2 regions of the Paenibacillus sp. KACC 21273 genome follow, and region 2 is predicted to be linked to the other one. Evidence: riboswitches for the same ligand, from Rfam matches in the RefSeq annotation. Region 2 holds a riboswitch; the other holds the start of a gene.
The links. A riboswitch is a leader RNA that binds a small molecule or an ion and turns the genes downstream of it on or off. The one in region 2 is predicted to bind cyclic di-AMP.
Positions count from the first base shown of each region.

Region 1 (8,222 bases), 2.2 Mb from region 2:
GTGTCCGTTTGCTTGGCATTGCAACAAACATTCCATTGTTACCATCAATTACACGAATGTCATGAACGACAAATTCGCTATCAATTGTGATGGATGCGATTGCTTTCATTCGGCCTTCGGAATTCACTCGGCGGAGTCTTACATCCGTTATTTCCATATGTGTTCACCACCTTTGTCTATAAAGACTTAGATTGTGTAATTCCACACATAGAAGCCAAATTCCTTCTTTTTTCTCCAAAATAATTGTGTATTTTTTTATTTTATTTATTTTTAGGCTCGATTTCTACCGATTTCACATGATTTTAATGATATTCGTTCTCATTACTAAAATGAAAATCATTGGCAAAAAAGCTTAATTAGAATCATTTTCAAAGTAGTTGCCAGGTTGTACCGTAATTTTTTTGTTTTTAGGATCGATATCAGTTACTTTCGCAAGTGACACATAATCTGCCCACAAACGATCATCCGTGTCGACAGAACCTGATTCCAATAGTACCCCTACACCCGCAACCGTTGCATTGAACTCTCCCAAAAGATCAACCATTCCTTGAATCGTACCGCCAGCTTTCATAAAATCATCAATAATCAATACGCGAGATTTTTCTTTTAGCGCGCGACGCGACAACGTCATCGTGTGCAAGCTCTTATGAGAACCGGATACATAGTTAATACTTACTGCTGATCCTTCTGTCATCTGATGATCACGTCTTACTAATACCACTGGCAAATTCAATTGCGTACCTGTAGCATGAGCTAGCGGAATCCCTTTTGTTTCTACCGTCATAATCACATCGATCGGCGTATCTGCAAATGCAGAAGCAAAAATCTTACCCACTTCATTCAAAATAGCAGGTTGCCCTAGCAAATCAGACATATAAATATAATTACCTGGAAGCAGACGATCAGGTTGTCCCAATTGACCGCATAATTCTTCCATAAAAGAAAATGCTTTTTCTTTGGCAAGCTTCGGAATATACTTCACTCCACCTGCTGCTCCTGCAAGTGTCAACAACTCTCCTGTGCCATCTTCTTCAAAAACTTCTTTGATAATGGTCAGATCCTCACTAATCGATGATTTGGCCGCTCCGTATCGATCAGCGAAAGTGGTTAATGGAATTAGCGTATGTGGTCGCGAAGTTAAATATTGAGTTAACTCCACTAACCGCGCGCTTCTCTTTAATTTTTTCACCGTAACGCCTCGCTATCTACAAAATATTGACATTTTATACCCTAAACCCGAATAATTAAAGTGAATATAACATTTTTGTACGTGTTTGTAAAAGAAAATCGCAATCTTTTTCTCTTATGGCTTATCATCGAGCACCATATCGAGTAAAAAAGACTGCGATTTGAAATCAGTTAAGTTAGTATTCGTACAGCATATACTTCTTTACAAAATCCTCTTAACCCGTTGTAGACACGAGCTACTTTAGATTCTTTTGAAATCAATCCAAATACCGTAGGGCCGCTGCCTGACATTAATACGCCATCAGCTCCAAGCTGGATCATCGCCTGCTTCAACTGCTGTACTTGCGGATAGTGAGTCAGTGTCACATCTTCAAGCACATTGCCAAGCTGATCACAGATCTCATCAAATGATTTATTTTCTAACGCTTTCTGCATTTCGATAGCAGAAGGGTGTTTGGCTACTTTATCAGCGCGGAAACGTCCGTATACATCAGCAGTCGATACATTGATCGGTGGCTTCGCGAGAACGACCCAGCAATCCGGTGGACTGGTAAGTGGGGTTAAAAGCTCTCCACGTCCTGTTGCTAACGCTGTACCGCCTGTAATACAGAATGGCACATCAGAACCGATAGAAGCACCTAGCTCCATCATGTCGTCGTGAGGAATCTGGAGGTTCCAGAGACGATTCAATCCTCTAAGCGCTGCGGCAGCATCACTACTACCTCCAGCTAGACCTGCAGCAACTGGAATCTGCTTATCGATATGAATATGTACGCCCTGTTTGATATTATATTTTGCTTTGATTTTTTGAGCAGCTTGAAAAGCAAGATTTTTCTCATCCAAAGGAATATATCCGGCTTGACTGGAAATTTGGATCGTATCTCGAGACAATTCAGTGAGTGTCAGCCGATCTGCTAAATCGACCATCGTCATAATCATCTCGACCTCATGATAACCATCCGGTCGTTTATGTAACACATCCAGCATCAGGTTAATCTTCGCTGGTGCTTTTTCATATATCTTCATGCTGTTCCTCCACCCTCAACATTCCATCCGAACGATTTGATACGCTGCGTACGGGTTTCTGTGCTTATCATTGCGAATAATCCATATTATAAAAAAAATGAAGTATAAAGTCTATTAATATGGGTATCGGGTTCCGTTCATATCTATAAAATGTAGTCACAAAACAAAACAGTCTCTACCCCGAAAGGAGATAAAGACTGTCTTATGATAAAACAGTTATTCAATTCCCAACATATTCGATTCGTGTCTGACAATCGTCATCACAGACGGTGACTTCCACAGAATCTGTTAATATATCGGCATAGCTGTAAGACACACGTTCAAATGTCTGATGCTCTTCAGCGAGCTTGACAATAAAAACAGAAGGGTAGGTCTCTTCCAAAACTCCGGTTCGTTCGATGGTCTTCTTACGACCACCATTAGCACGTAACGTAATTTTGTGCCCTACATGAGCATCAAGACTACGTTTGATTTCCAAAAGCGCATTGTTAGCCATTGACTACAACCACCTCTTTCCCTCCTTATTATATCAAAGAAAAGATGGTTTGTCAAATGAACATTAAATTATAGCAGTATTAAATTTATCTTGTCAACGAATTTTTTTAGCGGATACCTGCTTTCAAAAATACACTGCTCAAAGTCGCATATTCTTGCAAACTAAGTGTTTCTCCGCGTCTAGAAGGTTCAATTCCTGCTTCTGCCAAAAGCTGTTCTAATTGCGTACGGTCTCCACCTTCAAAGTAGCGACTACGCAAGTTATTGGCAATCGTTTTACGACGTTGTACAAAACAAGATTGCATCAATTCAAAAAAGTAAGCTTCATCTTCGACTTCTACTGCCGGACGATCACGCAATTTTAAGCGAATCACAGCAGACTCTACATTAGGCTGTGGGATAAATACTGTTTTAGGCACAATACAGATCAATTCAGGCACGCAATAATATTGCACAGCAATACTTAGACTTCCGTAGTCTTTGCCTCCAGGAGGCGCTGCCATGCGCTGAGCGACTTCTTTTTGGATCATCACTACAATATTATCCAACGGAAGGCGTTCTTCCAACAGCTTCATAACGATCGGTGTCGTGACATAGTACGGTAAGTTAGCAACTACACTGACTTTTTCGACTTCACTAAAATCTTCGCGAAACAATTGATGCAAGTCGACTTTAAGCACATCATCATGACGTACTTTAGCATGTGGATAAGGTTCTAGCACTTCTTTCAAAATTGGAATTAAGCGACGGTCAATCTCAACCGCTGTCACTGCACCCGCTTCTTGTGCTAATCGTTCGGTCAATGCGCCTATCCCCGGTCCAATCTCTAAAGCTCCATTTTCAGGTGTTAACTCGGCAGCTTCTACAATTTTGTTCAAAATATTCGAATCGATCAAAAAGTTCTGACCCAGACTTTTTTTAAATGAAAATCCATACTTATTTATAATTTCTTTAGTGCGTTTGGGTGTCGCTATATCTAGTCTTTCATCCATATTATTGTTCTTCCTCCGCTTCCATTTGTGAAAGTGCTGCTGCAAATTCTTCACGGCTTATTCCAAAAATGCGCAAACGCTTATGGAACTGTTTTCCGTTGCCATACCCTATCCCTAACAAGTTGCCCATTTTCATTCTTCGCTCTGCTGCATCTGGCTGCATTACCAGTCCTGTCATGATCAAGTCTTCCCAATCGATCAAAATCTCTGCTTCTGGCATTTCCGAGTGTACACGTGCAAGTGCTTCACGAATCGCTTCAGGCGAAGCATTCTCAACACCGATATCACCTTTGAGCGTAGCTTCGCTTTCAGGAATAAAAGCATGTTTACAACCAGGTACTTTCTGCGCGACGATCTTACGTATCCGTTCACCAGCAAAATCAGGATCTGTTAATATGATCACACCGCGGCGTTCTTGAGCTAACTTCACCCGACGAATAACATGAGCTCCAATCGCTGAACCACCGGTTTCGATCGTATCCGCGTCTACAGCTCGTTTAATCGCTACTGTATCGTCTCTACCTTCCACCACAATCACTTCTTTAATCACGTTGATTGTACGCTTCCCTTCACTCTGTAAATAATGACCTCTATCTATTCACTATAAATTGATCTTAACAGAACAAAAAGAAGAGGAATATTCCTCTTCTTTTTGTTTTCCTTATTCACGCTCATGGTTAATATTATTTATATCATATAACAGATGACTGGGCTTAAGCAATGGCGTTATCCCAATCAACACCCTGACTAGGGTTTAACCGGACCAATTACATATACAGTGTAACCGGATTTACGTCCAAATGCTCTCGCTTGGCTCAAGCTGTCTATATATACGTCGATTTTATTACCGTTAATAGCACTACCGGTATCTTCAGCACGGCGGAAGCCAATGCCTTCAATGTATACCCACCATCCCATAGGAATGACACTCGTATCGACTGCAATCGTACGACCTTCTGTTACACGTGCTCCAGAAGCAGTCACTGTACCTAGACCAGGTTCTTGAGACGAATAAGCAGTAAGAGATACATTGTTCAGTACTTTCGCATAAGAAAAATCTACACCTGCTTTGGAAGTACTATTACTGGAACCTCCACTAGATGATGCAGCTGCAAGAAGCTTAGGCTCTTCTTTTTTGGTACCTATTGCTACAATCTTATCTTGCACTTTTGCGGTTGTTTTTTTATCAACCATACGTTTGGAGACGAATTCTCCATCTTCGTATACTTTCTCGATGTATTGAACCACTTTACCTGTTTGACCACTTTGTACTAACTTTGTTTTACCTTCAACCATAGAAGCATCGGTTTTTTTAACAGTTTGATAAGGAATCTTTACAACTTTTTTCGCTACAAACGATTTGGTGCGAACAATCTTGATATCCATATTGTCATGAACTGAAGATTCCATTGCTGGTGTAAGTTGATCTTGACCTGACAATGTTAATCCAGCTTGCTCCAATGTGTTACCAACTGTCTTAGAGGTGGTATAGATTTTCTTCGTGCCACCATCTGCCGTAATGTTTACTGCAACCGCATGGTTAATATAAACTTTATCGCCATCTTGAAGTGCGCCATTCATCGGCATTGACACTTTATCTTGTGGTGCCACTTTAATTTGATTTTCATCAAGCAGTTGAGAAAGCATCAATTTACGTGTTTCCACGGTTTGTGCTTTGCCGTCAATGACAACAGAAATATTTTTACCCGCTTGATTATAAAGTAGGGACAATAGCATCGCTGCAAGAGCGATAACCAATAATGCAGCCCACAATACATAGCGTAGATTTTGTTGCTTCCAACTCAGCGCATAAGACATGCTGGATGAGCGCGAACCATGGGTTTTTTCGAAAGGAGCAATTGCCACTTCTTCCGTCCTCCTTCATAGTCTCGCCGTCTAGCTGTGACGTAATTGTATATGACGCGACTATATAACAGAATTTTCACAGGCTGATCGTAAGCATAAGATTATCGAATCTGTGTGATAATCTTTCGTGATGTTCAAAAATGCCTGCGCCATGGTCAGTCTAAGGGACATACCTAATATCTGAAAGATCAAGCTTCAAATATCGTATCTCTATACCTTTTCCTTTTGCCCAAAACAAAAGAAGCCTCTGGAAAAGAGCAAGAGCAACTTTTCCTTGGCTCCCGACGTATTTGAATACAGTTCGGAAAACGTTAGAAAATACGAGGTTGCCTCTGCATCGCTTACGGGGTTAGCTGTCGGATTCGGACACATTGTATTGCTTGCCCTTTGAAGGCTCCTCCGCTCATGGCGCGAGTACCTCCAATTCACCCCATAGACCCTGTAAAAGGAATCATACATAATGACTTCGGTATTCTGATAATAATGGCTTGAAGACATATGTTGGTTCCCCCGTTTTCCTATGCAGGAAACTCAGCGAGACCGAATCATGGAATCTTGCGTGATAACAGCAAGATTAAATCACTGATGAAATAATATCCCGAACCCAACCCTCATGTAAAGCGACGAGCAAGCACGTTTTTCTGAATAAATGGTTAAAAAGTTGTCATATTCTTCGATTTTTTGATGATAATTTATTCATATATCCGTTTAACGATGTTTTTTGCGTGATTTACTCTGTTTTTCATCGAATGCCAAATCGTTCCAGTGCATTTTTAGTTGTAATTGTACTAATTTCTTCCAGTGATACCCCTTTTAGCGCCGCTGCCGCTTCTGCTACAAGTGTCACATAACCGGACTCATTTCGTTTTCCACGATAAGGATGTGGTGTCAAAAATGGGGAATCTGTTTCAAGTAAAAGACGGTCCATCGGAACCTTTTGTAACACCTCTTTAGGTTGCTTCGCATTTTTGAATGTAATCGGTCCTCCAAACGATAAATGGAAGCCCATATCAAGACACATTTTGGCTGTTTCCCAGCTACCTGAAAAAGAGTGCATCACTCCTCCGACTTCATGTGCATTTTCTTCACGTAAAATCTTTACAATATCTTCGTGTGCATCACGATTATGAATCACAATCGGCATATGAATGGAGCGTGCCAGACCAATTTGTTCACGTAATACTTTGTGTTGCACTTCTTTTGGAGAAGTATCCCAGTGATAATCAAGACCAATCTCACCGATAGCAACTACTTTCTCATGTTTGCATAACGATTCGATCCATTCGAGATCACCAGGTTGCATATGAATCGCATCTACAGGATGCCAACCTATCGCTGCATATATAAATTCGTAACTTTCTACCAATTCCATTGTGGTTGGAATCGTTTCGCGGTTGAAGCCAACATTGATCATACGTGTTACACCCTGTGCATAAGCACGTTCAATGACTTCTTTACGATCATCGGCAAATTCAATCGAATCCAAGTGAGTATGTGTATCAAATAACATATATTTTCCTCGCTCCTTCTCTGTTTTACACACTTTTTTCTTTTATTTTAGATTTCAAATTCCATTTGAGGTGGATTGATTTTATTTTCAAATATTGCTGCTACTTCTTCTGATAACTGATGAATGACTTTTTCCAATTTATCCTGCGGATAGTAGAGATGATATCGACCACGATGAATACCGCTGATTGAACGTACAATATCCGATACTTCTGAAATTTCTTGAATACGATTTTGACGATCTAATAGTAGAATTTGTTTTTCCTTTTTCGGATCGCCCGGACGAAATACATCATAAGGAAGATCAGTTGGAAAATCGATTTCCAGATCATATTGAGGATGCAATCCCACTCTAGCAAATTCATTTCGAATACTATCGATCGTTTCCAAATCAATTAAATCGGTCTCTACATATTTATACAGTCTACGTTGCATAAAGCGATGACACACATCTGCAAGAATTTCATCATCTTCTCGTGTCCACTGCATAAAAGCTGTCTGTACTAATGCTTCATCTAGCAATAAATAATCATGTACTTGAATATTTCCTTCAAATAAAGCAGGTAACGGGTACGGTAAAAATTTAAATGCAAATCCTTGATCGAACAATTCTTTAGCCCGGCGGAAAATCTGTCGCAAAACAATATCCGAACTTCGAGTTACAGGATGAAAGTACACTTGCCAGTACATTTGATAACGTGCCATCAAATAATCTTCAATCGCATGCATCCCAGATTCTTTAACCACTACTCTACCATTATGAGGACGAAGCATCCGCAAAATACGATCCACATCAATCGTTCCATAATTCACGCCTGTAAAATAAGCATCACGTAACAAATAGTCCATACGATCAGCATCCAGCGGACTAGACACCAAATTGACAACAATCGGTTTTTCATAATCTTTGCGAATAACAGAAGCGACTCGTTCAGCTAGACCTGTTTCTGCTTCTTCCAATACACGGTTTACTTCTGTATCGCCAAGCAGAATACGACAGGTCCATTCTTCATGATCCATATCAAATGCTTCTTCTATAGAATGTGAAAAAGGCCCATGACCTAGATCATGCAATAAAGCTGCACACAAAGCCACTAGACTTTCTTCTCGCGGCCAATCTTCATAACCACCACGTTCAAATTGAGA
Region 1 is NZ_CP117876.1:5,321,761-5,329,982, forward strand. Features, by position in the region: gene spoVG (septation regulator SpoVG) at 1-157, opposite strand, end outside; gene purR (pur operon repressor) at 353-1,189, opposite strand; gene ispE (4-(cytidine 5'-diphospho)-2-C-methyl-D-erythritol kinase) at 1,360-2,214, opposite strand; gene veg (biofilm formation stimulator Veg) at 2,435-2,710, opposite strand; gene rsmA (16S rRNA (adenine(1518)-N(6)/adenine(1519)-N(6))-dimethyltransferase RsmA) at 2,817-3,701, opposite strand; gene rnmV (ribonuclease M5) at 3,703-4,251, opposite strand; gene PQ460_RS23370 (resuscitation-promoting factor) at 4,449-5,567, opposite strand; cyclic di-AMP (ydaO/yuaA leader) riboswitch at 5,891-6,114, opposite strand; gene PQ460_RS23375 (TatD family hydrolase) at 6,310-7,077, opposite strand; gene PQ460_RS23380 (HD domain-containing protein) at 7,125-8,222, opposite strand, start outside.
Region 1: another riboswitch for cyclic di-AMP. It lies ahead of PQ460_RS23370 (resuscitation-promoting factor); the one in region 2 lies ahead of kdpF (K(+)-transporting ATPase subunit F).

Region 2 (8,222 bases):
GCGCTTGGAGATCATCGCAACCTCTTCAAATACCCCTCCGACTTGCGTAGATAACTCACGAATCGAACGTTTGAATGTTTCTTCTTCACGATTGAGTTTGCGTGCTTTATTTTGAAAAGAAACCACTAACAAATCTCCACTCAAACGACGGGCAATCTGTTGGCCACGCCGAATATAAATCGATCCATTCCAGTGATATTGCACAGATACCATAATGCGCTCTGCTGTTCCTGTCGGGCCGGTCAATCCCTGTTCTGCACGATGCTTCTCCAGTGTTCCACCGACCCCTTCAGCAACAGTACGTAATGCCAGTTCACGCAGTACAGCTAAATTTCCACGTTCAAAAAAAGCACGATCACTGCTATTATCCAAAAGACCAGCAGAATACCGTTGCAAAATCACTTCTGGGGTAACATCGATTAAGCGAACTTCGTCTGCTTGATGTAGTGTATCTGACGGTACAGTACATTCGACTTCACGACCTATATACTGCTGTGCCAATTGAGCAGAACCTTCCAGCTCATACACATTGACTGTAACCATTACACTGATTCCATGTTCTAATAAATAACGAATATCTTCCCACCGTGTCCGATGTTGTGCTTCAGGTCGATTCATATGAGCCAGATGATCTACCAATACCACTTCTGGATTGCGCTCAATAATTTTTTCCAGATTCAAATCTTTTTGTTCCCATGTCTGTCCTTGCTTATCTTCTTTAATCCAATGGATACTTGGAATGCGTTCTAGATCGCCTAATTGTTGCATCGTTTCCGGACGCTGTAATGTAGATACTGCACATATCACAACATCTATTCCTTCATGGCGAAGCATCTGACCATCACGTAACATATGGTACGTTTTACCGGAGCCACTTACGGCTCCGATATATACCTTCAAACGTCCTTGCTTTAATTTGGTGATCATTTGCAACAATTCTTCAGGCGTTTTGCGGCGAAAAGTACTCATGATTTAGACAACTCTTGTTGAAGAGCCATATTCAGTTTTAGTACATTAACAGCAGGTTCGCCGAATATCCCCAACTGTCTGGACATCGTATTTTGTTGAACTAATGTTTGGAGCTGATCTGCGGACACCCCGGTCAAATGACTGATTCTTGGTATCTGAGCAGTCGCTGCTTCAGGGCTAATATCAGGATCTAGTCCTGACCCTGAATTGGTAATCAGATCAACAGGTAATGAGGCTACAGGTACATCTGGATTTTGCTTTTGCCATGTGCTGACAGATTCTTGGAGACGTTTCAGTAATTCTGGATTAGACGGTGCAAAGTTGGGCGATCCTGATCCATTTGCATTGTAATCTATACTTGATATCCGTCCTTGAAAATATTGAGGTTCAGTGAATGCTTGTCCGACCAATGCTGAACCAACCACTTGATTGTTACTATTATAAATAAGACTGCCATCCGCTTGCTTGGACATAAATGCTTGCGCAATTCCTGTTACTGCTAATTGATAGACAACACAACAGAGCAGAAATAAAATAACGCTTGTTCGTAAAGTGATCCATACCGTTTTCATACCTGTTCTTCCCCTTCGGTTCTAAGTAGTAACGTATTGGTATTGATAGAAGCCATCATTTCATCTGTATACAAGTATGCTTATAAAAAAGTCTGCATAATCAAATCAATACATTTAATACCGACAAACGGAACTGCCACACCGCCGAATCCATAGATAAACAAATTACGACGTAACAATTTGGTCGAGCTCATTGGTTTATAAGCGACACCTTTCATCGCTAATGGAATCAGAATCGGAATAATAATTGCATTAAAGATCAGCGCAGATAAAATAGCAGACATAGGTGAATGTAGATTCATAATATTCAATACTTGCATCTGCGGAATAGCTACCATAAACATCGCTGGAATGATTGCAAAATATTTAGCAATATCGTTAGCGATACTGAATGTTGTTAAGCTACCACGTGTCATCAATAGCTGTTTACCAATCGCAACCACTTCAATAATTTTGGAAGGGTCAGAATCCAGATCGATCATATTGGCTGCTTCTTTGGCAGCTACTGTACCACTATTCATCGCAATCCCTACATCCGCTTGTGCAAGTGCGGGCGCATCATTGGTACCATCTCCTGTCATCGCAACCAATTTACCTTCTGCTTGTTCGCGGCGAATAACAGCTATTTTATCTTCCGGTGTACTTTCAGCAATATAATCATCTACTCCAGCTTCTTTGGCAATTGTTGCTGCTGTTAATGGATTATCGCCTGTACACATAATCGTTTTGATACCCATACTACGCATTTGTTCAAACCGTTCTTTCATCCCGGCTTTGACCGTATCTTTGAGGTAAATCAATCCATAGATTTCCTGATCTACAGCAACAGCAAGCGGAGTTCCTCCGGCAGAAGCAATAGCATCGTTATTCGCTTGCAGATTACTAGGAATATTTCCACCTTGAGAACTGACCCATTTTTTTATCGCATCGACAGCACCTTTACGCACTTTACGACCATCTGCCAGATCCAATCCACTCATCCGTGTCTCGGCGCGAAACTCTATAATTTCAGCACCTTCACTTAATGATTGAGAATATTCCCAATTTTGCTTTTTCATCAATTCTAAAACAGAACGTCCTTCAGGCGTTTCGTCAAAAGCAGAACTAACTGCTGCCCATTCGCCGACTTCTTGTGGTGAATGACCTTCTGTAGGTACAAACTCGCTAGCCATCCGGTTACCATAAGTGATCGTACCTGTTTTATCTAAAATAATCGTATTGATATCACCTGAAGCTTCAACTGCTTTACCAGACATCGCCAACACATTAAAACGTGTTACCCGATCCATCCCGGCGATCCCGATAGCAGACAACAATCCACCAATTGTTGTTGGGATCAAGCAGACTAGCAAAGCAATCAATACCGGAACTGAAAGAACAATATTTAAATAGCTTGCCATAAAAGGAAGTGTTACTACAACCATCAAAAAGATAATTGTTAAGCTTATCAATACTGTGTTTAACGCAATTTCATTAGGTGTCTTCTGACGTTCTGCTCCTTCGACCAGACTAATCATTCGATCCATAAATGATTCACCTGGATCGCTTGTAATACGAACAATGATCTCATCACTAATTACCATCGTTCCACCCGTTACAGAACTAAAGTCTCCACCTGCTTCTTTAATGACTGGAGCAGATTCACCTGTAATCGCAGATTCATCGACGGAAGCAAGACCTTTAATTACTTCACCATCGCCGGGAATCATTTCACCCTGTACGACTTTGACAACATCACCTTTACGAAGCTGTGTAGACGATACAGCTACTACTTGCTCACCTTCGATTCGATTTGCAATAATTTCTTTTTGCGTATTTTTCATCGAGTCTGCTTGTGCTTTGCCTCGACCTTCTGCTAATGCTTCAGCAAAGTTCGCAAAAAGTATCGTGAATAACAAAATAATGGCTACTGCTATATTGAATCCTGTTGAAACCGATTCGCCAAAAGCATTCGGTACAAAAATGAGTAATAAACTGATAATTAAACCGACTTCAACTACAAACATTACTGGATTACGTGCCATCAGTTTAGGATTTAATTTGATCACAGATTGTTGTAACGCTTTGGAGATCAAGTCCCGGCTCATCATTGATGATTTACTTTTCATTACATTGTTCCTCCACTTAGCACTTATCTGTATAAATGCTATATATTCGAATTCTATCTATAACTCATTGTGTAACAATCATTTATTTTTCTCATTTTACATCATGAGATGAGTGTATCTTTTTCTTTTTACAACGTTAGCATTTCTGCAATCGGTCCAAGTACAACTGCCGGGAAAAACGTAAGCGCACCGACTAAAATAACAGAAATAATAAACATACCGCCGAACAATGCTTGATCTGTACGCAATGTTCCGCTTGTTTCTGGAACAGGTTTTTTCGCCATTAATGACCCTGCAACAGCTAACAACGTTACCATTGAGAAATAACGACTGATAAACATAACGACACCGGTCATAATATTCCAAAACGGTGTATTATCGCCTAATCCTTCAAATCCTGATCCGTTATTCGCAGCTGATGAAGTAAATTCATACAACGCTTGTGTTAATCCATGATAACCCGGATTAGAAATCGTATCGGATTGTGTCATCACAGCTATTGCTGTTGGCGCTAATACCAATAAAGGTTGAATAAGCAATGTGACTGCAATCAGCTTCATTTCTTTACCTTCAATTTTGCGACCGAGAAATTCAGGTGTTCGTCCAACCATTAGACCGGATAAGAACACAGCAATAATGGCATACATTAGAATATTTAATAACCCTACACCAGAACCGCCAAATACCGTATTAAGCATCATATTCCCAAGTGAAATCAATCCGCCAATAGGTGTCAACGTGTCATGCATGTTATTGACAGCACCTGTCTCTGAAGCGGTTGTGACGACAGAGTAGAATGAAGATTGTGCTTCACCTAACCGTACTTCTTTCCCTTCCATCGATCCAGACTGATGTTGAATACCTAATTGATTAATCAATGGATTCCCTTGAGATTCACTAACAAGAGATACACTAAGCATGACGACAAACATCATTACCATCGACACAAATAATACTCTACCTTGTTTGGAGTTGCCAACCATTTTACCATACGTAAATGGAAGTGACATCGGCACAAGTAACATCATTAACATCTGTAACATGTTACTGAATCCGCCCGGATTTTCAAAAGGATGAGCAGAGTTGGCTCCAAAATATCCGCCACCATTGTTACCTAATTCTTTGATCGCTAGAAATGATCCTATAGGGCCGGTACCAATCTGTTGCTCTGTTCCTTGTAACGTCTGCGCAGTGATTAAAGTATGCAATGTCTGCGGTACACCTAATCCTACAAATACAATTGCCATCACAAATGCTAATGGTAACAAGATTCGTGTGATTGCTCGTACGAGATCTGTAAAGAAATTACCGAGTGGCTTACCTGTGATTCCTCTAATAAATGCAATAGCGACTGCAATCCCTGTTGCCGGCGATACAAACATCATAAAGATGATCGCTGTCATCTGTGAAAATAAAGACAATCCGCTTTCTCCGCTATAATGCTGTAAATTGGTATTTGTAATAAAACTAATCGCTGTATTAAATGCCAGATCAGGACTCATATTGGTGATCCCTGCTGGATTCATTGGTAAAATATGTTGGAAACGAAAGATCATGTACGTAATCAGCAAGATCACTGAATTACTGATCAGAACTGCTCCTGCATACTGCTTCCATGTTTGATTTTCATTTTTGATACCGCCGAACCTGTAAATCCATTTTTCTATCGGATAAAACCAACGATCCAAGCGATTGGGTTTATTTTCAAAAGCATAAGCAATATAATGTCCGGTTGGCCGAGCAATAAGTATAGCGATGATAATAGTGACTGCAATTCCGATATATGAAAAGATACTCACGATGTTCTCCCCTGACCCATTAGAATTTTTCTGGATAAATCAATGCATAACATAGATAGATTGTTAATCCACCAATAATAATCCACAGCAGCCAAGTCATCGCTCATTCCTTCTTTCTCCGATAGCTACAGATGCCCATTGCAGCAACCCGCTCAACCCTAAAGTCATGATCACCATTAAACCAATCATCAGTATATCCATCATGTGTGTAAGACTCCCTGCATTCATTTTGTAAGTAATCATTTGCTAAAAAAGGCATAAAAAAAGAAGCCTGGAGAAAAGCAGAACTTTTCCCCAGGCCTCTACAAACACGCACACTTATCGTGTACCTGCCGAGTTGCTGGTTAGGAGTTCTCCCCTATACGCTTACGGAGTTAGCTGTCGGATTCGGGCTGGAAGATCGCCCGTTCCGGTAGATACCGGAATTCACCCCATGTTGTGTAGTAACTGACTCTTCGTATCAGTTATCTTCATCAACGGTTGGTTCCCCCGCTTTTCATATGCATATGAAAATTAAGCGTTGTGACATTGTTAACATATCAAAAAACACAGAGTCGTATTACACTGTGTCAGATCGGCACAAGCTTCACACTTCTCTCCTAATCCACGCTTACGAGGTTAGCTGTCGGATTCGGGCGGTGAGAGTCGCCCTACTGCATTGTCTGACTATACCATGGTTAAGTCAGTATGCAGATTCACCCCAACGATTCACATTCCGGCTCTCACACCGTTTTGTGAAATCGCAATTTGGTTCCCCCGTTTTTCGGTTAATACCGAAAACTCAGCGATCAACAAACATTGGAAACTTCATTTATATCAGTTGCTGAATCGTATTCATCAACTGCCTGCAATGAATAATACGCCTGTCCTTGTCAACTGTAAAGCTGAGAAAAGACGCAAAAAAAGCTGTGAATCATCACAGCTTTCATTTTCAGATAACTATTGAAAAGTTATCTATCTCAAGCTCCTATTTTCTCTCTTTTTCATCGTTTATCTACTTTTTTATTTTAGTTACATGATATTGATCATTGTTTTGCAGTAAATTCTGAAAACGATTATGTCATTTGTTACGCAATATCCTATCATTTTGTCTTGTTATGTCAACCTGTATAAATTTCATAAGCAAAATGGTACAACGTGCTGATATCTGAATCAATAGCATTATATTTTTCGTATAATCAAAATTGTCTTAACATATTCTATTGAATTTATACCTAATTAGAAAATTGATAGTCAACTACATTTTTATCATTTTAGGTAAAAAATAATAAAAAAACAAAAAAAGACTCTGTCGCTTTTGAGCTATACAGAGTCTTTGGGACTGATTAGATATGATTAAAGTATCGTATTAACGTATATGACTGTGCCAGATTTCTTCTTCTTCATCTGTCATTTCGCCTACAATTTTGTGGAATTTCACATATTGAGCGAACGAGTTTTTGAGTAATTGAAATTGAGCAAATGAACCGCTAAATTGCTCTAAAGACACCGATTTGGAGATCGTTTCAATATTGCTAATTTGACAGCCACTATTCAATTCCAATTGCTTCAGATTAGGTAGATCGGCAATCGCTGAAATATCGGAAATACGAGTATCATGAATCGTTAGCATTTCTAACTGTTCACATGCTTGTAGACAACTCATATCGGCAAAATAAGCATCTTCAATATGCAGTTTGCGCAAAGATAAAGACTGACTGATCTGTTGCCAGTCTTCCGCTGTCCATGCACCAGGCGAACACACTTTCAATTCCCGTAGTCCTGAAATAGAAGATAAAGCTTCTACAGCTTCTCGGGAAGGTGAAGAAAGAGCCAGAGTCGTTAACTGTTGCATCTTCGCCAAAGGCGTATAATCTTGAATACGTGTATCGGTACAATCCAGATTACATAGATGCGGTAACGTTGCTAAAGGATCTAAATCTTCAATCAACGTCCCTTCTAAATTAACAATTTGCAAATAAGGCAGTCCACGTAATGGAGTAAGATCACGAATCGGATTGCGAACAAGATATAATTTTTTGAGTTCTCGACAATTTGCAAGCGGTCGAATATCTTGAATCTCATTTACACTTAAAATTAATTCACGTACCTCATGACAACGTTCAAGTGGTGTAATATCTGTAAGCTGTTCACGAATCAAAAAGATTTGATGAGCATGGATAAACTCTTCGACCGTATTTGATTTGTTGATAATACGCTCTTGCCAGTCTTGATCTAATTGTTGGAACCATTCTTGTAACGGAATCTCAGGCTCATCAGAAGGTGTATTGGTTTTGGGTAGATCGGCTAACGCATATGCCTGTGCATCTTTGAGCATACGTGATTGTTCGTTGCGACCGTACATCCAATACTTGAATCCATCATCTTCTTCGACAGTGTAATTTCCATGACGCACCGTATCACGCATAAAATGAATAAATTCACCCAGACTACGGGCAATCACATACTTCATTTCTTCATCACGTCCAAAGTTAATCACCTGTCCGACTACTCCATGTTCTGCTGGAGCCAAATCGATCCCTAGATGATTCCCTCCGCCATCATGGCAAAACGGAATCCAATTGCGGTTGATATACTGCTCTTTGATCCAACCGGATGGAATCGAATAATGATCTCCCATCGTCTGATATTCAGGCTCTAGCTCAGACCATATTTTCCACTCGCTAATCATTTCTTCTAGACTCAAAAATTGCAAACCAAAAAAGAATCCCGGACCACTACGAGACTCCCCATTGTGTATATGATACAGTTCTTTAAGATCATCCGGGAAAGAG
Region 2 is NZ_CP117876.1:3,100,730-3,108,951, forward strand. Features, by position in the region: gene PQ460_RS13470 (histidine kinase) at 1-969, opposite strand, end outside; gene kdpC (potassium-transporting ATPase subunit KdpC) at 966-1,541, opposite strand; gene kdpB (potassium-transporting ATPase subunit KdpB) at 1,622-3,649, opposite strand; gene kdpA (potassium-transporting ATPase subunit KdpA) at 3,778-5,448, opposite strand; gene kdpF (K(+)-transporting ATPase subunit F) at 5,468-5,548, opposite strand; cyclic di-AMP (ydaO/yuaA leader) riboswitch at 5,797-5,978, opposite strand; cyclic di-AMP (ydaO/yuaA leader) riboswitch at 6,041-6,245, opposite strand; gene PQ460_RS13490 (SMI1/KNR4 family protein) at 6,797-8,222, opposite strand, start outside.